Regions from separate parts of the Edwardsiella tarda ATCC 15947 genome, predicted to be linked through region 2. Evidence: riboswitches for the same ligand, from Rfam matches in the RefSeq annotation. Region 2 holds a riboswitch; each other region holds the start of a gene.
The links. A riboswitch is a leader RNA that binds a small molecule or an ion and turns the genes downstream of it on or off. The one in region 2 is predicted to bind thiamine pyrophosphate.
Positions count from the first base shown of each region.

Region 1: another riboswitch for thiamine pyrophosphate. It lies ahead of thiM (hydroxyethylthiazole kinase); the one in region 2 lies ahead of thiB (thiamine ABC transporter substrate binding subunit).
Region 3: another riboswitch for thiamine pyrophosphate. It lies ahead of thiE (thiamine phosphate synthase); the one in region 2 lies ahead of thiB (thiamine ABC transporter substrate binding subunit).

Region 1 covers NZ_CP084506.1:2,476,906-2,484,196, reverse strand. Annotated here, with positions in the region: gene dld (D-lactate dehydrogenase) at 1-502, shown strand, start outside; gene DCL27_RS11545 (ArsR/SmtB family transcription factor) at 499-795, opposite strand; gene DCL27_RS11540 (FAD-dependent oxidoreductase) at 949-2,604, shown strand; TPP riboswitch at 2,873-2,970, shown strand; gene thiM (hydroxyethylthiazole kinase) at 3,006-3,809, shown strand; gene thiD (bifunctional hydroxymethylpyrimidine kinase/phosphomethylpyrimidine kinase) at 3,809-4,636, shown strand; gene DCL27_RS11525 (hypothetical protein) at 4,803-5,687, opposite strand; gene DCL27_RS11520 (inhibitor of vertebrate lysozyme family protein) at 5,856-6,314, shown strand; gene DCL27_RS11515 (DsbA family protein) at 6,443-7,081, shown strand.
Region 2 covers NZ_CP084506.1:2,902,918-2,910,208, forward strand. Annotated here, with positions in the region: gene leuD (3-isopropylmalate dehydratase small subunit) at 1-426, shown strand, start outside; gene DCL27_RS13485 (DASS family sodium-coupled anion symporter) at 500-1,972, opposite strand; gene sgrR (HTH-type transcriptional regulator SgrR) at 2,328-4,007, shown strand; TPP riboswitch at 4,050-4,149, shown strand; gene thiB (thiamine ABC transporter substrate binding subunit) at 4,190-5,185, shown strand; gene thiP (thiamine/thiamine pyrophosphate ABC transporter permease ThiP) at 5,161-6,768, shown strand; gene thiQ (thiamine ABC transporter ATP-binding protein ThiQ) at 6,765-7,291, shown strand, end outside.
Region 3 covers NZ_CP084506.1:2,625,715-2,633,005, forward strand. Annotated here, with positions in the region: gene DCL27_RS12180 (glycerol dehydrogenase) at 1-522, shown strand, start outside; gene thiE (thiamine phosphate synthase) at 664-1,299, opposite strand; TPP riboswitch at 1,505-1,605, opposite strand; gene DCL27_RS12190 (hypothetical protein) at 2,250-2,882, shown strand; gene pflB (formate C-acetyltransferase) at 2,960-5,248, opposite strand; gene tdcD (propionate kinase) at 5,281-6,489, opposite strand; gene tdcC (threonine/serine transporter TdcC) at 6,522-7,291, opposite strand, start outside.

The DNA of each region.
Region 1 (7,291 bases), 430 kb from region 2:
GTTAACACGCTACTTTGCCGAGGCGGAAGGGGCGTTCTTTGTCTGTAGCGCGGAGGAGGGCAATAAGGCTTTCCTGCATCGTTTCGCCGCCGCCGGTGCCGCCATCCGTTACCAGGCGGTGCATAGCGATCAGGTCGAAGATATCCTGGCATTGGATATTGCGTTACGGCGCAATGACAGCCAGTGGTTCGAGCAGTTGCCCGCGGAGTTGACGCAAAACCTGCTACATCGCCTGTATTACGGCCATTTTATGTGCCATGTCTTCCACCAGGATTACATCGTGCGCAAGGGGGCCGATGTGGCGGCGATCAAGGCGCAGATGCTGGCATTGCTGGATGCGCGTGGTGCCGAATACCCGGCGGAGCATAATGTTGGTCATCTTTACTCGGCCAAGGCGCCGTTGCGTGACTTTTACCGGCGCCAAGACCCGACCAACACGCTGAATCCTGGCATTGGCAAGACCAGCAAATGTCGCCATTGGCAGTGCGATGGTCACCACTAGGCGGGGTCGCTCGGCGCGGGGCAGTACAGTTGATGTAGCGTCTCCAGCAGCGTCAGGGTACGAGGATCGGCGATACGGTAGAAGATCTGCTTGCCCTCGCGCCGGGTCTCGACCAGCGCCAGGCGTCGCAATACGCCGAGTTGTTGGGAGAGTGTCGGCTGTCCGATCGCCGTTGCTGCCTCCAGCTCGCCGACCGATGCCTCGTGCTGGCTGAGGCAGCACATTAACAGCAGGCGGTCAGGATTGGCGAGGGCGCGCAGAATCGCCGCCGTTCCGGCCGCGGCCTGTTGCATTCGTCGCGCAGATACGGATGAGGGCATCAGTCATTCTTCCCTTCAACGGTTTACAAATTAACATTATATACTATTGTATAATGATAAGGGTATCGCTGCAACGCGATGGCGCGTGCTGGCCGGTGAGATGAATGAATATGATGAGGTGAGCGGATGAAAATCGTGATTATCGGAGGGGTCGCTGGTGGGGCATCGGCGGCGGTGAGGGCGAGACGATTAGCGGAAGAGGCGGAGATCATTGTCTTGGAGCGCGGACGCTACGTCTCCTTCGCCAATTGTGGCCTGCCTTATCATATCGGCGGCGTGATCCCGCAGCGTGCCAGTCTGCTGTTGAAGACGCCAGAGGACTTCCGTCAGCGCTTCAATCTGGATGTGCGGGTACGTCACGAGGTGCTGGCGATTGATGTGCAGGGGAAATGCATCGAGGTCCGCGATCTGACCAGCGGGCAAGTTTACCGCGAATCTTACGATCGTCTCTTGTTGAGCACCGGCGCCGCGCCGCTGCTGCCTCCCTTGCCCGGTATCGAGAGTCCGGGGGTATTCGCGCTACGCAGCATCGATGATATGGATGCCATCCTGGCCCACATCGCCAGCCATACGGTAAAACATGCCACGGTGGTCGGTGGTGGCTTTATTGGCTTGGAGGTGACCGAGGCGTTACGTCGGCGCGGTCTGGCGGTGACGTTGTTGGAGATGGGGACGCAGGTGATGATGCCGGTGGATGGGGAGATGGCGGTGCCGTTGCATGAGACGCTGCGCGCCAACGCTGTCGATCTGCGTCTACAGACCGCGTTGCAGGCGATCATGCCGTGTGAGGCGGGGTTGCATCTGACCCTGAGCGAGGGCAGCGAGCTGGTCAGCGGCATGGTGATCATGGCCATCGGGGTACGACCGGAGAGTCGCCTGGCCCAAGCCGCCGGCCTGGCATTGGGCGCCAGCGGCGGCATCCGCGTCGACAGTGGCATGCGTACCTCGGCGCCCGATATCTATGCGGTGGGCGACGCCGTCGAGGCGCCTCCCTTCGACGCGGCATTGCCGCCGTTGGTGCCGTTGGCTGGACCCGCTAATCGTCAGGGGCGGATCGCCGCCGACGCCATGCTGGGGCGTGCTAGCCACTACCGTGGGAGTCAGGCGGCCTCGGTGTGTCAGATCTTCGATCTGACCGTCGCCAGCGTAGGATTGAGCGAGAAGTTGTTGCGGCGGCAGCAGCGTCCCTATGAGACCGTATTTGTGCATGGGCCGAGCCATGCCGGTTACTATCCCCACGCGACACCCATCTCGCTGAAGTTGATTTTCGATCCACGCAATGGGGCGATCCTCGGCGCGCAGGCCGTGGGCAAGGAGGGGGTCGACAAGCGTATCGATGTGCTTTCCGTCGCGCAGCGTGCCGGGTTGACGGTGGCCGATCTGGAGCATCTGGAGCTGTGTTATGCGCCGCCTTATAACAGCGCGCGCGATCTGGTGAATCAAGCGGGTATGCTGGCGAACAACGTGCTGTGCGGCGATACCGCCATCTGCCATGTCGCCGATCTGGAGCAGCGCGATCCCGCTCGTCAGTGCCTGCTGGATATCCGCAGCGATGAGGAGTTGGCGACGTTTGGCACCTATCCACAGGCGCGGCATATCCCGCTGGATGAATTGCGCGCGCGTCTGGATGAGCTCCCGCGAGATAAAGAGATCCTGATCGGCTGCCAGTCTGGGCTGCGCGGTCACGTCGCCTATCGCCTGCTGGTGCAGCATGGTTTCCGCGCCCGCAACCTGACCGGTGGTTATATCACTTACCGACGCGTCTTGGCGGCTCAATCTTAAGCTTCCGCTCGCCTTGCCCGCGAGCGGTAACATCGGCCTCGTCCCCTTACGCGCAGCGGGCGGCTAAGGGGGCGGGATCTGGCCCGCCCCGCCGCTAGCGTACGTGACTTGCCTCAGCATTGGCCTGACCTTGACGTCAGCGGGATCCCGCGTGGCTCGACGCCCCGCGCTCGGAGCGGCGTAGAGCACGAGAAGCGCATTTACAATGGCGCACCCGGGTATTATCCTGCTGAAGATTTATGTGTAGTTAAAATATAATATATTGATTTTTAATGACTCGGGGTGCCGACGCATGCGTGGGCTGAGATTTTACCCGTATTACCTGATCTGGATCATACCAGCGTAGGGAAGTCTCGGTGCCTGACCGCGCCGCCTTCTTCGCGCCGGTTGGGAGACACACGATGTTTGTACAACCTGCCCCTTTGCCTGATGCGCTGTGCGCGCAGGCGTTACTCACCCTGCGCCAGCGAGCCCCGCTGGTACATTGCCTGACCAACGAAGTGGTACAAAGCTTCACCGCCAACGTATTGCTGGCGCTGGGCGCCGCCCCGGCGATGGTGGTGCAGGCCGATGAGGCGCGCCAGTTCGCCGCCTTGGCCGATGCGTTGCTGATCAACATCGGGACCCTGTATGACGCGCGGGCGGAGAGCATGCTAGCGGCGATCGCCTCGGCGAACCAGGCCGGCACGCCCTGGGTACTGGATCCGGTGGCGGTCGGCGTCTTGACCTACCGTAGCGACTTCGCCCGTCAACTGTTGCGTTTGCGCCCGGCGGCGATCCGGGGCAATGCCTCGGAGATCTTGGCGTTGGCTGGTCAGCCCTCTAGTGGACGCGGCGTAGATAGCCAGGATGACGCCCTGGCGGCCCTGCCGGCGGCACAGGCGCTGGCCGAGCAGAGCGGCGCTATCGTCGCGGTGACCGGGCAGTATGACTATGTGACCGATGGCGTGCGTAGCTATCAGATCGCGGGTGGTGATGCCGTGATGACTCGGGTCGTCGGTACCGGCTGTGCGCTGTCGGCCGTGGTGGCGGCCTTCGCCGTGCAGGCGGATCGTCTGACGGCCGTCGCCAGCGCCTGCCGGGTGATGGGCGTGGCCGGGCGTCAGGCGGCGCGCGAGGCGCGTGGCCCCGGTAGCTTTACGCCGCACTTCCTGGATGCGTTGTATGGCCTACAACCGGAACAGTTACGCGGGGAGGTCGCCTGATGATGTCACCGATAACCGATGCTGCCGTGCGGATTAACGCGTTGACCATCGCCGGGACCGATCCCAGCGGCGGCGCCGGGATCCAGGCCGATTTGAAGGCTTTCTCGGCGTTAGGGGCCTACGCGACCAGTGTGATCACCGCATTGGTGGCACAAAATACCCGCGGGGTGCAGTCGCTCTACCCCATCGCCGCCGACTTTGTCGCGGCGCAGTTGGACTCGGTGCTGAGCGATGTCCGCATCGATAGCGCCAAGATAGGCATGTTGGCCAGTGCGGATATTGTGACCTGTGTCGCCGAGGCGTTGGTGCGTTATCCGCTGCCTTACGTGGTGCTGGATACGGTAATGGTGGCCAAAAGCGGTGATGCATTATTGGCGCCGCAGGCCGTCAGCGCGATTCGGCAGCAGTTGTTACCGCAGGTCTCCTTGATCACGCCCAACTTGCCAGAGGCCGCCGCACTGCTGGAGTGCGCCGTGGCGCGTGATGAACGGGAGATGTGCGCCCAAGGCGAAGCCCTGTTGGCGTTAGGCTGTCCGGCCGTATTGATGAAGGGCGGGCATTTGCAGGGCGTGGAAAGTCCCGATTGGTTACTGACGCGCGAGGGGATCGCCGAGCGTTTTAGCGCCCCGAGGGTGGCGACACGCCATACCCACGGCACCGGCTGTACGCTGTCGGCGGCGTTGGCGGCATTGCGTCCACGCCATGCGGATTGGTGTGCCACCGTCACGGCGGCGAAGGCGTATCTGCAGGGCGCCTTGATGGCGGCCGACTCGCTACAGGTCGGCCAGGGGATCGGGCCGGTACATCACTTCTATCGTTGGTGGTAAAGGGAAGGCGGCGCGTCACCCGCTGGCCCGCGCCTGGCAGGCAGGGGGTGCCGGTAGCGCGCAATACGCTACCGGCGGTGTGTGGCGGACTCAGCTCGGCTGGCTGCGCTGTCGAGTCAACACGCGGCTGATACGTTTTCTACCCCATACACCGAGCCGCCCGTGGTTATGCCTGCGGTGGCGTCGGCATGGCCAAGCGCCAGACGTGTGTCATGAGGGCGTTCAGGCGCTGGAGATGGGCGGCGTCGAAGCGGTTCAGGGTGAAGAAGGGCTGCTCGGGACGCGGGCGTAGCGCCAGCGCCAGTTGAGGCTGTCCCTGTTCATCCGCTAGCCAGCCGATCAGGTAACTGATCGGTGCGGAGGCCGAGTGCTCGGTTAACAGGAGCGAGGGCCACGGGGTTGCTTCGCTGGCCGCACGACTGGCGATAAACAGATCGCCATACCGGCGTCCGGCATAGTCGCCATCTTGCTCCAAGGGTTGGCCATCACGCTGGATCCACGATTGCACCGCATCGATGCGCGCGATGCTGAGCGTCTCCGCCAACGCTTGCCACTGCGGATAACCCTGTCGTTGCTGCCAGCAGGCGATGCCCAGGTAGTCGTTGATCTCCGCCCACCAGTCGTTCATCTTGTTACGTAGCGTGTCGTCGCGCAGGCTACGGTAGGGGAGTAGACGCCGATCGCCGGCGGTCAGGTTTTGCAGTGCGACCAGTGGCAAGGTTTTCGGCTTGGTGCGTAGGGTGGCCCAGAGCAACAGTTTGGGGATGCGTGGGGTGATAGTCTGTACGCTGAAGCGGTATTCATCGCCGATAGAAAGCAGAAAGCCGCTGGAGGTACCGCGTTTATCCTGGTAGTTGCGAATGATCACCAAGGGATTCGCGCCCATCCAGCCGGTCAGGTAGCTCTCCTGGGGCGTTGCCGTGTCGCCTAAAAAGGCGAGCCGTTGACGAATGGCCGCGCAGGTCAGATCATCGAGCCGTTCGGCATCGGCGGCGCTGTAGCACTCCCGCTCAAGGGGAGCGAGTGAGGGGGAAGGGATCATGTCGCTCATCGTGTGGTTACCCAGAGAATCGTATGCGCGTCAGCTTACCTGAAAGGCCGGCTATACGGCCGCTCTCATGGTACTTTTCTGAGTTAGATCAACTTTTTCGCCCAGTGACGGCGCGATAAAAGCAGGGAATAATATACCTTTCCCTTTCTGAATGAGGTGTTTCGCATTATGGTGAAAATTATTTGTGGTGCCTGTTTCTCTCTGATGATGTTGTACGGGGTTCCGGCGCAGGCCGATGAGGCGATGGCGCCCTCGCTTGCGCAGGTGATGGCGCAAACGGACTACCAGTCGGTCTGGCGTCAGACGGTGCAGGGTGAACAGGGCCTGCCGGCGTGGGTGCGCAGCGGGCAGGGGACCTCGGCGCCGCCGCAGACGTTATCCTGGCAGGGGAAGGATTACCTGGTAGGGAGTGTCTGTCAGCCGCATAACTGCGGAAATCAGCAGTTATTTGTCGTGTTTAGTGCCGATCGTCGGCATGCGTGGGGGCTGCGGGTGATGTTACCGGACAGCGAGGCCGCGATGTTGCATCCGTCGCGCTATGCGCGTTTTCAGTGGCTGGGCAAGCCGGATAAGACGATACAAGCACTATTAATGCATCAGGTAGAGGGGCAGCCTGATTGGCAATGAGCGTAAGTTTATCGGTGAGTGTGTAGCGATGTCTCGCTGTAATCCGGTGTAATTAATCGTAAATCCGAGCGCGATGGGACAGGCGAGGATGCTAATCTGCGCAATCAGTTGACTTGATACGGTATTTGATGATGAAAAAGACACTCTTCCAGGCCGCCGTCGGCCTATTGGCACTGTGCTCCGTCGCCGCTCAGGCCGCAGAATATCAGGCCGGTAAGCAGTATACCGACATGCAAAAGGCCGTGCCGGGCGCGCCGCCTGTGGTCGAATTCTTCTCCTTCTATTGCCCGCCATGTAACCAATTCGCCAACGTTTACCGTATCGGCGAGGCGGTAGATGCCGTGCTGCCGCAAGGCGAGAAGGTGGTGAAATACCACGTGAGCTTTCTTGGCCCACAGGGTGCGGCATTGACCGAAGCCTGGTCTGTGGCACAGGCGTTAGGGGTGGTGGATAAGGTTGAGAAGCCCCTGTTTGATGCGGTGCAGGTGACGCGTAGCATCAACTCACCAGCCGATATTCGCCAGGTGTTCGTCGCTGCCGGTGTCCCGGCGGCGGAGTATGATGCCGCACAGAACAGCTTCGTGGTGAAGTCGCTCACCGCCCGTCAGGAGAACGCCGTGAAGGAGTTTGGCGTGCGTGGCACCCCCTCCTTCTTTGTCGCCGGTAAGTACCAGATCAAAAACGATGGGATGCAGGCAACCAGCGTCGAGGGGTACCGTAGCGAATATGCCGACGTGGTGAAGTTCCTGTTGGCACAGGGTAAGTAATTATCGCCTGCTAAGGGGGCTCGGCTCATCGTGTCGAGCCCCACGCTGGTATAGGATGCGCTGTCATCATTATCTTTTAACGTGTTAATCCCCTCTCTGTTCTTCGACCGTACTCTCCCTCCGCCGAGACCTTCAGCACGCAGCACCGTCCTAGCGCTCATCGTGGCATAGGGAATTCGTGCGATCGTCTCCCGTTAATGGCTGATGACA
Region 2 (7,291 bases):
TTCGTCCTTAACCAGGCCGCCTACCGCCAAGGCAGCATCTTGCTAACACGAGAAAACTTTGGCTGTGGCTCCTCACGCGAACACGCCCCCTGGGCGCTGAGTGACTACGGCTTTCGGGTGATCATCGCCCCCAGTTTTGCCGACATCTTCTATAGCAACGCCTTAAACAGCCAACTGCTCCCGATTACCCTCAGCGAGGCGCAAATCGACACGCTGTTCGCCCTGGTCAACGCCGCGCCGGGCATCGCCTTCAGCGTCGACCTAGAACAGCAGACACTGCAGGCAGGAGAACAACGCTATCCCTTCCATCTCGATCCGTTCCGGCGCCATTGCCTGATGCGTGGGTTGGACAGCATCGGCCTGACCTTGCAACATGAGGCGGACATCGCCGCCTATGAGGCACGCCGTCCCACCTTCTTGCGTTAAGCACACGGCGGGCCGGAAACCCGACCCGCCGTGCTCATACCGCGTTCAGCACCCCCCTCGATAGCCAGCTCGATTACCAGTAGCCCAGCCAATGCCACCATAGGCTACCGACGCTCAGCCACAGCGTCAGGTTCACCACGCTGAGAATGAAACCGGTCTTCCACCATTCGCCTAGCGTGACATAGCCAGATCCAAAGATGATCGGTGCGGTACCGGTAGCGTAATGCGTCAGCGACATCATCAACGATGAAGAGAACGCCAGGACCAAGGCGAACAGTGCCGGCGGTACCCCCAACGCTAAACCGGCGGCGAAGAAGGCGGCAAACATGGCGGTAATGTGCGCCGTGGTACTCGCAAAGAAGTAGTGCGCGTACACATAGACCAAGGTCAACAACACCATCGCGCCGACCCAATGCATCCCCAGGCCATCGATCAACAGGCTGACACTCTGCGAAAGCCAGGCTATCAAGCCGAGTTTGCCGAGGAACGTCGCCATCATCACCAACGCGGCAAACCACACCACCGTGTCCCAGGCACCTTTACACTTCAACAAGTCATCCCAGCTGAGCACCCCGCTACACAGCAGAATAGCCAGGCCAATGAAAGCGGCGGTGGTGGCGTTGACCGACCAGCCTGCACCTAACAGCCAAGCGGGAATATCGGCCCAGAGCACCAACAACAGGATAAATACTGCCAGGGTGATCTTCTCCGCCAAGGAGATCGGCCCCAACGCCCGGAGACGTTCTCGTGCGAAGCCCGGCGCATCGGGGGTATGACGGATCTGCGGTGGATAGAGCCAGTAGACCACCAGCGGCATCAGCAGCAGCGATAGCAGCGCAGGCAGTAATGCTGCCAATGCCCAGGCGCCCCACGATAACTCAAACTCATGGCCCGTTCCTTTAGCGATGAGATTGACAATCAATGGATTGGGTGCCGTAGCAGTGATAAACATCGCCGAGGTGATCGGGTTAATGTTGTAGTTAACCAAAGAGAGATAACGGCCGATCTTCTCTGTCGATCCAGGGCGTGGATGCGAGTCAAAGCTGTCGGCGATGGAACGCATGATAGGATGAATAATGCCGCCGCCACGAGCGGTATTACTCGGGGTCACCGGCGCCAACGACGTCTCCGCCAATGCCAGACCATAGGCGATGCCGAGTGTCCGCTTGCCACACAGCGCGATGAACCAATAACCGATGCGCTCGCCCAACCCGGTCTTGTTCAGGCTCTGTGACACCATGATCGAAATACCGATAAGCCAGATCAACGAATTGGAAAAACCGCTCAGCGCATCATTCAACGCCGCCGCAGGCTTGCCGGGATTGGTGACCCCGGTCAGCGCCACTAAGGCGATGGCCACTACCGAAACGGCGCCGATGGGCAACGCCTTACCGATAATGGCGGCGATGGTGCCGACGAAGAGGGCCAACAGCTGCCAGGCATTTGGGCTCACCCCTGTGGGGGCGGGAATAATAAACCAGATCGTCAAGCCGATAACTAACGCGATCAATGCAGGTAACGGTTTTAACGGCGTGAGTCGCTCCATTTTTTCCATGCGATGCCATCCTTATACTTTTTTATTGTCGATTCGATGGACACGCCCGGCCGCAACCTATCCAGCTATCGGGCGAGTGTCGCGTTAGCATAGCAGCGTTCACGATGGCGACGATGAAAAAAGCGCAGGCAGGAGAAGGGCATATGAAGTACGGCACATTTTTATCTGCCAACCGCTCGCCCCGAACAGAAAAATGCCGACGATCAACGATCGCCGGCCGGTGAAAAGCACCTTTACTCAGAAACACTCTTCGATGTCGGAGAGATACCCTCTTTCATCTGTTGCCATTATCTGCGTAATATGAGGAAAGAAAAATGGATGACTTTTAGCGAAGAGATCCTCATTTATGTCGACACCCCGGCTGCAACACCAATTCATTCGTCTGTGGCAACACTGTCAGGGGCAGAGTTGTCACACCACCCTGGCACAGCTGGCTGAGGCGCTTAATTGCTCGCGTCGCCATGTCCGTACCCTGCTCAATACGATGCAACAACAGGGTTGGTTACACTGGCAGGCCGCCAGTGGTCGCGGTAAACAGTCCCATCTTAGCTTCCAACGTAGTGCCCTAGAGATGCAGCAACTGCGTGCCGAGGAGTTGATGGAACAGGACCACTTCGAGCAATTAGTGCAGTTGGTCGGCGACCGTGACAGTGCGCGCCAGATGCTGCTGGCTCAACTGGGACGCAGTTTTCGCCAGGGGCGCCATATCCTACGTATCCTCTACTATCGTCCTCTCCTCGGGCTGTTACCCGCCTCGCCGCTACGCCGTTCGGAGACCCATCTGGCGCGCCAGATCTTCAGCGGCCTGACGCGTATAAATGAGGAAAATGGGGAACTCGAATCCGATCTGGCCCACCATTGGCAGGCACTCACCCCATGTCACTGGCGCTTCTACCTACGCCCGGCGATTCATTTTCATCACGGGCGAGAGCTCACCATGGCAGATGTCATCGCCTCCTTGGAACGCCTACGCCCACTCCCGTTGTTTCGCCACATTGCCCGCATCGACACGCCTACGCCCCACGTGATCGATATCCATCTGCACGAGGCGGACGCCTGGTTACCCTGGTTACTCGGCAGCGTGCCCGCGATGATCCTGCCACAGGAGTGGCAGCAGATGGCGGACTTCGCCCGCCTGCCGAGTGGTACGGGCCCCTATCAGGTAGTTCGTAACACGCCGTATCAGTTAAAGATCCGCGCCTTCGACGCCTATTTCGGCTACCGAGCATTGATCGATGAAGTCAACATCTGGGTATTGCCTGAGATCTCCGAGGAATTGGTACATGCCGGGGTACAACTCCAGGCCGAAGGCGGTGGCGGTGACGAGTTAGAGAGCCGCCTGGAGGAGGGCTGCTACTTTATGCTGTTCGACCAGCGCAGCGCGCAGCTACGCGATCCCGCGGTACGCGCCTGGCTGTGCCAGACCATCAGTCCCATCGCCTTGCTCAATAACGCCAGCCCTCTGCATCAGCGCTATTGGTCCCCCGCCTACGGCCTGTTGCCACGCTGGCACCACAACAAGATGCTCGCTATCGCCCCCAAGCCGCCACAACTGACGCATCTGCGCGTCACCGTCTATCGCGATCACTCCGAGTTTCACGCCATCTATCAGGCACTACAACCGCTGCTGGGCGCCCATGGCGTCACGCTGGAAATGCAGGAAATCGATTATGAGCGCTGGCACCAGGGTGAGGCCTGTAGCGATCTGTGGCTGGGCAGCGCCAACTTCTACCTACCGCTAGAGTTCTCCATCTTCGCCATGCTGTACGAGATGCCGCTGCTCGCCCACTGTAGCGGGCTGGATCTGGCCCAAGAGGCCCGCCGTTGGCGGGAGCAACGTCTCGCGATGGCCGAGTGGAGCCAACAATTAATCCAACGCCATCTGCTTCACCCCCTATTCCACCACTGGCTCAAATTGCACGGCCAGCACAGCATGCGCGGCGTACGCATGAATACCTTAGGCTGGTTCGACTTTAAATCTGCCTGGTTCGCCCCGCCGGAGCATCCCCCGTCTCCCGAGGATTAACAAACGGCTTTCTAAACCCGCACCTGCTCTTTACAATAAGCGCCTGTCTCAACGGGGTGCCCGCTATCGATGCGGGCTGAGAGCATACCCGTCGAACCTGATCCGGTTAATACCGGCGGAGGGATTTGAGAGAGCCTGCTGCTGCTCAAAGACCTTTGCCACCACCATTAAGGGAGTGCAAAGTGTTAAACAAAATCTGGCCACTGTTGGCCCTATTAGCCGCGCCATTGCTGGCGCACGCCGCCGATAAACCCGTCCTCACCGTCTATACCTACGACTCATTCGCTGCCGATTGGGGGCCTGGGCCAAAGATCAAGCAAGCCTTCGAACAATCCTGCCAATGCGAGCTGAAACTGGTGCCACTGGCGGATGGGGTCGCCATCCTCAATCGCCTGCGCATGGAGGGGAAGAAAAGCCCGGCGGATGTGGTGCTCGGCTTAGATAACAACCTGTTAACCTCCGCTCAACAAAGTGGACTGTTCGTCCCCAGCCAGGTCGATACCCGAGCACTGACGGTACCGGGCGGCTGGCACGATACGACCTTCGTCCCCTACGACTACGGCTACTTTGCCTTCGTCTACGATCGCCAGAAGGTGAAGACCCCGCCCACCAGCCTGAAACAACTGGTCGAAGGGCCAGAGAAGTGGCGCGTCATCTATCAGGATCCTCGTACCAGTACCCCGGGATTGGGCCTACTGCTATGGATGCAGAAGGTGTATGGCGATCAGGCCCCCGCCGCCTGGCAGAAGCTAGCGCAGAAGACCGTCACCGTCACCAAAGGCTGGAGCGAGGCCTACGGCCTATTCCTGAAGGGAGAGGCGGATATGGTGCTGAGCTATACCACCTCGCCGGCCTACCACATCATTGAGGAGCACACCGATCGCTACGCGGCCGCGCCATTCGCCGAGGGGAACTATCTCCAGGTCGAAGTGGCTGGCATGCTGAAACATAGCGCCCAACCGGCGCTAGCGCATCAATTTATGCAGTTCATCACCACGCAGGCCTTCCAGGAAGCCATTCCAACGGGCAACTGGATGTACCCGGTGACGGCGGTACCGCTGCCCCCCGCCTTCGCGGACTTGCCCAAGCCGCAGACAGCGCTCAGCTTTACGCCCGCTGAGGTTGCCCAACACCGAGCCGAGTGGATCCGCGCATGGCAAAACGCCCTAAGCCGCTGATCGCCGCCTGGCTATGGCCAGGGATGGTGGCCGCCACGCTGCTATTAGCGGTGGCGCTGTTGGCCTTCGGCGCCTTATGGCACAGCGCACCGGCCAGCCATGCCCGCTCGCTGTGGCACGATGCCTATCTGTGGCATGTGGTGCGCTTCAGCTTCTGGCAGGCCGCGCTCTCGATGCTACTGTCGCTGCTACCGGCCATTGCGCTTTCCCGCGCCTTGTTTCGCCGCCGCTTCCCCGGCCGCACCCTGTTGCTACGGCTGTGCGCCATGACGTTGGTGCTGCCGGTGTTGGTGGCGGTGTTTGGGTTACTGAGCGTCTATGGGCACCAAGGTTGGTTGGCTCGGATCTGTCACGCGCTAGGCCTCGACTACACCTTCAGCCCGTACGGGCTCACGGGCATCCTGTTGGCGCATGTCTTCTTCAACTTACCGCTGGCGACCCGCCTGCTGCTTCAGGCTCAGGAGGCCATACCCGCCGAGCAACGCCAGCTAGCGGCCCAACTCGGCATGTCCTCCTGGCAGATCCTACGCTGGGTCGAGTGGCCCTATCTACGCCGCCAACTCCCCCCGGCTGGGGCGCTGATCTTCATGCTCTGCTTCTCCAGCTTCGCCACGGTTCTCTCCCTCGGCGGCGGCCCTCAGGCTACCACCATCGAGCTCGCCATCTATCAGGCGTTAAGCTATGACTACGACCCGGCGCGAGCCGCTCAGTTGGCGCTGTTACAGTTGAGTTGTTGCCTCGGGTTAGTCCTATTGAGCCAGCGTCTATCCGGCGCCCTGCCCGTCGGCCACAGTCAACGCTTAGTCTGGCGCGATGGACGCGACTCGGGCTGGCAGAGGTTCACGGATGTACTGACCATCGGCCTCGCCCTGTTGCTGTTGCTGCCGCCGCTACTGGCGGTGATCACCGATGGCGTGAATCAGGCATTCGCTAGCGTCTTGCACCAACCAGCGCTGTGGCAAGCGCTATGGACGTCGCTGTATATCGCCTTGGGCGCCGGCGTGCTGGCGGTGACCCTGACCATGATGCTGCTGTGGAGTAGTCGTGAGCTCACCTTGCGCGGATTACGCTGGCGGGCGCAGGGTATGGAGCTATGCGGCATGCTGATCCTGGCGATGCCCGGCATCGTGTTGGCTACCGGTTTCTTCCTGTTACTCAACGCCAGCATCGGCTTGCCTGACTCCCCGGCGTTACTGGTGATGGCGACCAATGCGTTGATGGCGATCCCCTATGCCATGAAGGTGCTGGAGTATCCGATGCGCGATCTGGCCGAGCGCTATGATACGCTGTGCCTGTCACTGCGCATCACGGGGCTCAACCGCCTACGCTGGATCGAGTTACGCGCCCTACGCCGTCCGTTAGCACAAGCGCTGGCCTTCGCTTGCGTCCTATCGCTGGGTGACTTTGGTGTCGTCGCGCTGTTTGGCAATGAACAGTTCCGCACCCTACCCTTCTACCTGTATCAACAGCTCGGTGCTTACCGCAGTGCCGACGGCGCCGTTACCGCCCTGCTGCTGTTATCGGTCTGTCTACTCCTCTTTAGCCTGCTGGAACGCCTACCCGCAGGGAGAACATCGCCATGATCCGCCTGGATGATCTGACCTACCAATACCAACAACAGACGTTGCGCTTTACACTGCACGCCGCCGCCGGCGAGCGTATCGCCATCCTCGGGCCCAGTGGGGCAGGGAAAAGTACCCTGCTGAGCCTGATCGCTGGCTTCCTGACGCCACACAGCGGCGCGCTCGATCTCAATGGGCGCGACTGCCGCCAAACGCCCCCCGCCAGCCGCCCGGTGTCGATGCTGTTTCAGGACCATAACCTGTTTGCCCATCTGACCATCGCCCAGAATCTGGGGTTGGGATTGGATCCCGGCCTGCGACTGAGCGCCGAGCAACAGCGCCAGCTAGCCCTCATCGCCGAACAGGTCGGCATCAGCACCTACCTGACGCGCCTGCCCGGACAACTCTCCGGCGGACAACGCCAGCGCGCCGCCCTGGCGCGCTGCCTGCTACGTCATCAGCCGATCCTGCTGCTGGATGAACCCTTCTCCGCCCTCGATCCGGCTCTGCGGGCGGAGATGCTCACCCTACTGGAACAGGTCTG
Region 3 (7,291 bases), 280 kb from region 2:
GAGTCAACGCGGGCGGCATTAGCGCTGGCTCGCCTCTGTTATGAAACGCTACTCGAGGAGGGCTTCAAAGCGAAGCTGGCCGTCGAGGCGGGCGTCGCCACGCCTGCGGTGGATAATATCGTCGAGGCCAATACCTACTTGAGTGGGCTAGGATTTGAAAGCGCCGGGCTCGCCGCGGCTCACGCGATCCACAACGGCCTGACGGTGCTGGAAGAGTGCCATAAGATGTACCATGGGGAGAAGGTCGCCTTCGGCACGCTATGCCAGTTGGTGCTACAAAACAGCGACAGCGAGCAGATCGAGACGGTACTCGATTTCTGTGTACGGGTCGGGCTCCCCGTCACCCTCGCACAGTTGGGGATCGAGGATGGACCGCAACTGAACGAGAAGATTATGGCCGTGGCGCAAGCCAGTTGCGCCAAGGGCGAGACCATCCATAACATGCCCTTTAGCGTCACACCGGCACAGGTCTACGCCGCGATCCTGGCCGCCGATCGGTTAGGGCGAGCCTGGTTAGCGTAAGCCTCATGGCGGGGCCACTCAACGCCCCGCCTAATCCGTGTCCTGATGCTGGAGAGGCCTACGCCACCCAGCTAACGCCACCATAAAGCCAATGAGGCACGCCTCGTTGCCGTTAGCCGACGTCGTATCGGCCTAGGCGGCTCACTCGCCCCCGGCACCGGCCAGCGCCAACAAGTGTGCCGTGGCCTCGCGCCAATCCGCCGCCTGGGTAATGGCGCTGATCACCGCCACGCTGCCGACACCGGTCGCCAATACCGCAGGCACCCGCGCCAGAGTGATCCCCCCGATGGCGACAGTCGGGTAATCACCCAGACGTTGAATGTGACGCGCCAACTGTGCGATCCCTTGCGGCGCCGAAGGCATCTGCTTGCTCTGGGTGGGAAAGACCTGCCCCAACGCAATATACGAGGGACGCGCCGCGAGTGCGACCTCGATCTCCATATCGTCATGAGTAGAAACCCCCAGGCGTAATCCCGCCGCCCGAATCGCCGCCAGATCCGTCGCAGCCAGATCCTCCTGACCGAGATGTACGCCATAGGCTTGGTGCTTGATCGCCAGGCGCCAATAGTCGTTGATAAATAACCGGGCTTGATAACGACGACCTAGCTCAATCGCCGCCTTCACCGCCTCCTCCAACTGTTCGTCATCGCGATCCTTGATGCGTAACTGTAAGGTTCGTACCCCGGCCTCCAGCAGGCGCGCGATCCACTCGACGCTGTCGACCACGGGATAGGCGCCTAAGCGAAAGGGCACCGGCGGGAAATCAGGCTGATACATCAGGCATTCTCCTTGCGTAAAACGAGGCGGACTCCCCCTAGGGGGAATCGACGCCGATTCATGGGCGCGACACGCGCTGGACAAGGCGAGATAGACCTGTCGGCGCGGGGACTTGAACGAATGACATCCTCCGCCCCTAAGGCGGAAATGCAGCTTGTCGGACGACGGATAACGCCAGAGAGGCTTTCACCTGACGTGAGGTGATAACACGAAGACGCTTGTTCCCTTCGCAGGTATCAGCCTGATCAGGTTCTGCGGATCCCGAATCAACGGTCTCAGCCCAACGGGGCACTCCGACAAGATAACGCCTCGCTCGGCGAGCGGGGAAGCAGGGTAAACTACGCGTTAACAGGCGCGATCTCAAGCGGCGAGGGAGGATAATCGCCGCGACATCACGCGCCGGCGTCTCCCCCCGCCACGCTCGGCGCGCCCCTCTCAGAGTCGGCAACACGCGCCACTATCGCTTAATCTGGCAAGCCAACGATCGGGTGAGTCCCCCGCGAGAACGAGTCGGGGAGATGGCAACAATAACGGTGTCGCGATCCCCTCTCCGTCTGCAACTGGCTGTTATCAAAAGACAGGGTCTATTTATTCTGTCAGCCAGGCCGCCGTCATAATGACCTCACTCACCACGCGGAACGACATGGCTAGGCCACCCACCAGCCAACCTCGTCAGGAAACACCAACACCCCATGTCAAGCAATAAATATCAGCATATTAAATTCTGCTTACCTGTGTGTGTAACTGCATAACAGCCAAGTTATTAGCTATAAGAACAAAATAAATAAAATATAGAAAATAATAAAATACATTCACTTTAATAAACCAGAAAATAAAAATAACCGAAATGAATAATATGGAAAAGCCAGCCCAATCCAGTTATATCTCAAGATAAGGAGCCGTCCAGCGCAATACGCAACAAGCCGCGAATAAAAATAACAGAGTAGATAATGAAAATAACGATATCACTCGGTGATATATTCCTATTTATTATGATCATCGCGATCACACTCTATGCCATCTGGCTGCCGCCATCCGGCGAGCCCGCATGGTTAGCCTCATCGATTGACTATATTGAGCAGGGACAGGCGCTATGGCTCGCCTTTGTCGTGTTGTTTATCCCCTACCGTTGCTGGCGCGAACGGCTCGACGCGGGTGACCGCCGCTTCTGGTACTGGGCTACCCTATGGTGGCTCACCCTGTTAGGGCGCAGCATCAGTTGGGGGCGGTTCTATTTCCCCCATGGGCCACGGCTACTCTTTCATGGCATCGCTGCCCTACTGATCGCCGCACTGCTACTCTCGCTACTCTCCTCTCAGTTACGTCGTGCCATCGCCGCACGCTACCGTCTGCACCCGATCCCCATATGGCGTCTGGTGGCGGTAGTGTTAGCCTTCGCCGGTGCCGACGCCGTCGAGCATCAACGTGCGCTTGCCCACCCTCTCCTATCCAGTGCGAGCCCTTACCGAGATCTGATTGAAGAGTTATATGAATGCCCGTTTCTGATCGGCCTGTTTCTTATCACGTTGCACATGTTGAACCACGAGCGATATTTACGGCGACAACGCGCATCCAAGGCATAGAAAATAGAAAAAATGAGGCCGCCCAGAAGGACGGCTCCGCGACATAGACGACTCAACGACCGCCTCCACGCCAAGCGTTAGAAACAACGGGTAAAGGTACGTGAGATGACATCCTGCTGCTGCTCTCGCGTGAGCGCATTAAAACGCACGGCGTAACCCGATACGCGAATCGTCAGATTGGGGTAATTCTCTGGATGCGCGATCGCATCCAGTAACATCTCCCGATTCATCACATTCACGTTGAGATGTTGCCCCCCTTCCACCCCATCCTGATGGTGGAAGTAGCCATCCAATAGTCCCACCAGATTCGTCTTACGCGTCTCCTCCTCCTTGCCCAAGGCCTGCGGGACGATGGAGAAGGTATAAGAGATACCATCCTTGGCATAGGTAAAGGGCAACTTGGCCACCGAGGTCAATGAAGCCACGGCCCCGCAGCGATCGCGGCCATGCATCGGGTTAGCCCCCGGAGCAAACGGCATTCCCGCACGACGCCCATCGGGGGTATTACCGGTCTTCTGCCCATAGACCACGTTCGAGGTAATGGTCAGAATCGACTGCGTCGGCACCGCGTGGCGGTAGGTCGGCAACGCCTGAATCTTCTTCATGAAACGCTCCACCAGTTCGCAGGCAATCCGATCCGCGCGATCATCGTTATTGCCGTACTGCGGATACTCACCTTCAATGGCGAAGTCGATAGCCAGCCCCTGCTCATCACGAATCGGTCTCACCTTGGCGTACTTGATCGCGGAGAGGGAGTCTACCGCCACTGACAGGCCAGCGATGCCGCAAGCCATGGTGCGATACACATCGCGATCATGCAGCGCCATCAAGGCCGCCTCATAGCTGTATTTATCGTGCATATAATGGATCAGATTCAGCGCACTGATGTACTGTACCGCCAACCAATCCATAAAGTGATCGAGACTGGCGATCACCGTCTCATAATCCAGCACCTCATCCATCAACGGCGCCCGCTGCGGTCCGACCTGGATCTTCAGTTTTTCGTCGACGCCGCCATTGATCGCATACAACAGGGTCTTGGCCAGGTTGGCGCGAGCGCCAAAGAACTGCATCTGCTTGCCAATCACCATCGGACTGACACAACAGGCGATGGCATAGTCGTCGCTATTGAAGTCGGCGCGCATCAGATCGTCGTTTTCATACTGCAACGACGAGGTCTGAATAGAGAGACGCGCCGCATAACGTTTGAAATCTGGCGGTAACGACTCCGACCAGAGGATAGTCAGGTTCGGCTCAGGCGCGGGTCCCATAGTATGTAACGTGTGTAAGTAGCGGTACGAGGTGCGGCTCACCAGCGTGCGGCCATCGAGCCCCATTCCCCCGATCACCTCCGTCGCCCAGATCGGATCGCCCGAGAATAACGCATCAAACTCCGGCGTACGCAGGAAGCGCACCATGCGGATCTTCATGATGAAGTGATCAATCAGCTCCTGCGCCTGTACCTCGTTTAGCACCCCTTCACGCAGATCGCGTTCGAGGTAGATATCGAGGAAGGTTGCAGTCCGTCCGAGTGACATCGCCCCACCGTTCTGCGACTTCACCGCCGCCAAATAGGCGAAATAGAGCCACTGGATCGCCTCTTGAGCAGAGCGGGCCGGACGAGAAATATCATAGCCGTAGCTGGCCGCCATCTCCTGGATCTGCAATAAAGCGCGGCGTTGTTCCGCCAACTCTTCCCGCAGGCGGATCACCGCCTCCAGATCCTCGCCGCGTTCGAGTCGGGGCTGAAGATCGGCGAATTGCCACTCACGCTCACGCACCAAGTAGGCGATGCCATACAGCGCTACGCGGCGATAATCGCCGATGATGCGTCCACGGCCATACCCATCCGGCAGACCGGTCAGGATCCCCGATTTACGGCAGCGCAGCATCTCGGGTGAGTAGACGTCGAATACCCCCTGATTGTGCGTTTTCCGCAGATCGCTGAATAGGTATTCGAAGGCGGGATCCATCTCCCGACCATAAGCCTGGAACGCGCTGCGGATCATGTTGATCCCCCCGAAAGGGTGCAGTGCACGCTTGAGCGGTTGATCGGTCTGTAGACCAACGATGGTCTCCAGATCGCGCGTGATATAACCCGGAGCATGTGCCGTAATGGTGGTCGCGATATTGCTATCAAAATCGACCGGCGCATGGGTCGCATTCTCGACGCGGATCCCCGCCATCACCTTTTGCCATAATGCCGTCGTCGCTGACGTCGCCGGGGCCAAGAATGACTCGTCACCGTAATAAGGCGTATAGTTATTTTGAATGAAATCACGAACATTAATTTCGTTTTTCCACTCCGTACCGGCAAAACCGCGCCACGCATCGCTATCGATGCGCACTTCACTCTTCATATTCATGGAAAGACTCTCTTTAACCGACAAGCCAGTAACTAGGCATAGTGCGTAGCAGCCTGCATCGCCCCAAGACGTAAGGCATCGAGGGCGATCATCTTCTCTTCATTGGTCGGGATTACGGCGCAAGGCACGGCGGAGTCGTCACTCGACACCACGCGATTACCGGCGCTGGCGGACAGATTGTTGTGTGCCTCATTGACTCGGACGCCGAAAACCGCCAGGTGCTCCATCACCAAGCGCCGGACTAGCGCCGAGTTTTCACCGATACCCCCGGTAAAAATGATGCCATCGAGGCGATGTAGCGAAGCGGCATGTGCACCGATATGACGAGCGACGCGATGCACAAAGGTGCGGATCGCCAAGTAGGCGCGGCGATGGCCCGCCTGCGCCGCCTGCTCCAGCTCTCGGAGATCCGAAGATAAGCCGGAAATCCCCAGCAACCCCGACTCCGTATTGACCATCTGCGCGAGATCGGCGAGAGACTGCCCCGTCTGCTCGGCAATCCAGGCGAGAGCCCCGAAGTCAACGTCACCGCTACGCGTCCCCATCACTAACCCCTCCAGCGGCGTCATCCCCATAGAGGTGTCTACGCTACGCCCGTTACGCACCGCACACACGGAGGCTCCATTACCGAGATGGGCGATCACCAACCCCGAATCCGTTTCAGGGAGGCCCAATAACCCGAGGGCTTGATGTGCCACGTAGCGATGTGAGGTGCCATGAAACCCATAACGCCGGACGCCATACTCTTCGGCATAGCGGTAAGGCAGCGCATACAGCCACGCCTCTGGCTCCAGGGTCTGGTGAAAGCTGGTATCGAACACCGCAACTTGCGTCACACCTGGAAACAGGTGTCTAGCGGACTCTATGCCGCTCAGATTGGCGTAGTTATGCAGCGGAGCCAAGGGGGCGATCTGGCGGATCTGCGCCATCACGCTCTCATCGATGATCACCGACTGCTTAAAGAGGTTGCCGCCATGCGCGACCCGATGACCGATTAAAGAGACGCTATCGCTTAAATTACGCTTCTCCAACTCGGCAACAATGGCCGCCAAGGCCGGCTCATAGCCCTGTTGTGTCAGCTTAACGACCTCGCCGCCATTAACCGAGAGACGAGCATTTCCCCCGTTAATCCCCTCAGCTATCCCCGCGAGTAATAGCTCACAGCTCGTCGCATCGAGCACCGAAAACTTAATCGACGACGAGCCACTGTTAATCACCAGAACCACAGGAAACTCATGCATTGAATAACTCCCGCTATGTCGTTTGAAGAGCATTACAGCAACTGATAGACAATGTTCAGGATGGTGAGCAGGCCGATAATCGTGACGAAGTAGTTATCTACGTGGCCCTTATATTTCGACAGGGCTGGCACACGCCATACGGCATACATCGGTAGCAGACACAATAATGAGGCGATGATCGGCGCCCCCATCGCACCGATAAGATCCAGGATATTGGGGTTGATATAGGCGATGAACCACGTCGATCCCATGATGATCACCATGCTAAGCATGTTAAGTTTCTTCATCGGTACCTGGGCCTTATTACCGTGATAGCGGAACTTGATGATCAGACCGTTTAACCCCTCCAAGGTCCCCAGATAATGTCCAAAGAAGGATTTAAAAATAGCGACCAGCGCAATGATTGACGCGGCATACTCCAAAACGGTGGCATAGGTCGATTTCCCATCGCCCAACGAACTGAAGTGGTTAGCCAGATAAGAGAGGATCGGAATATTCTGTTGCTTGGCCTGTGCCATATCCTGAGGAGAAAGGGTAAACAGGCAACTGAAGGCAAAGAACATGACAACCACGACCATCAACACACTCGCGCGGGAGATAATCTGCGCGCACTTACGTTCGGTGAAGTCGCGGCCAAACTCGGTCTCATACTCCTCACGCTTCGAGACGACAAACGAGGAGACGATCGGTGAAAAGTTAAAGGAAAAGACCATGATGGCAATCCCTAACCAGACCGTCACCAGAATACCCTGGCCCCCCCACAGACTCAGGCTCTGCATATCGAAGCGGGTAAGCACATCGG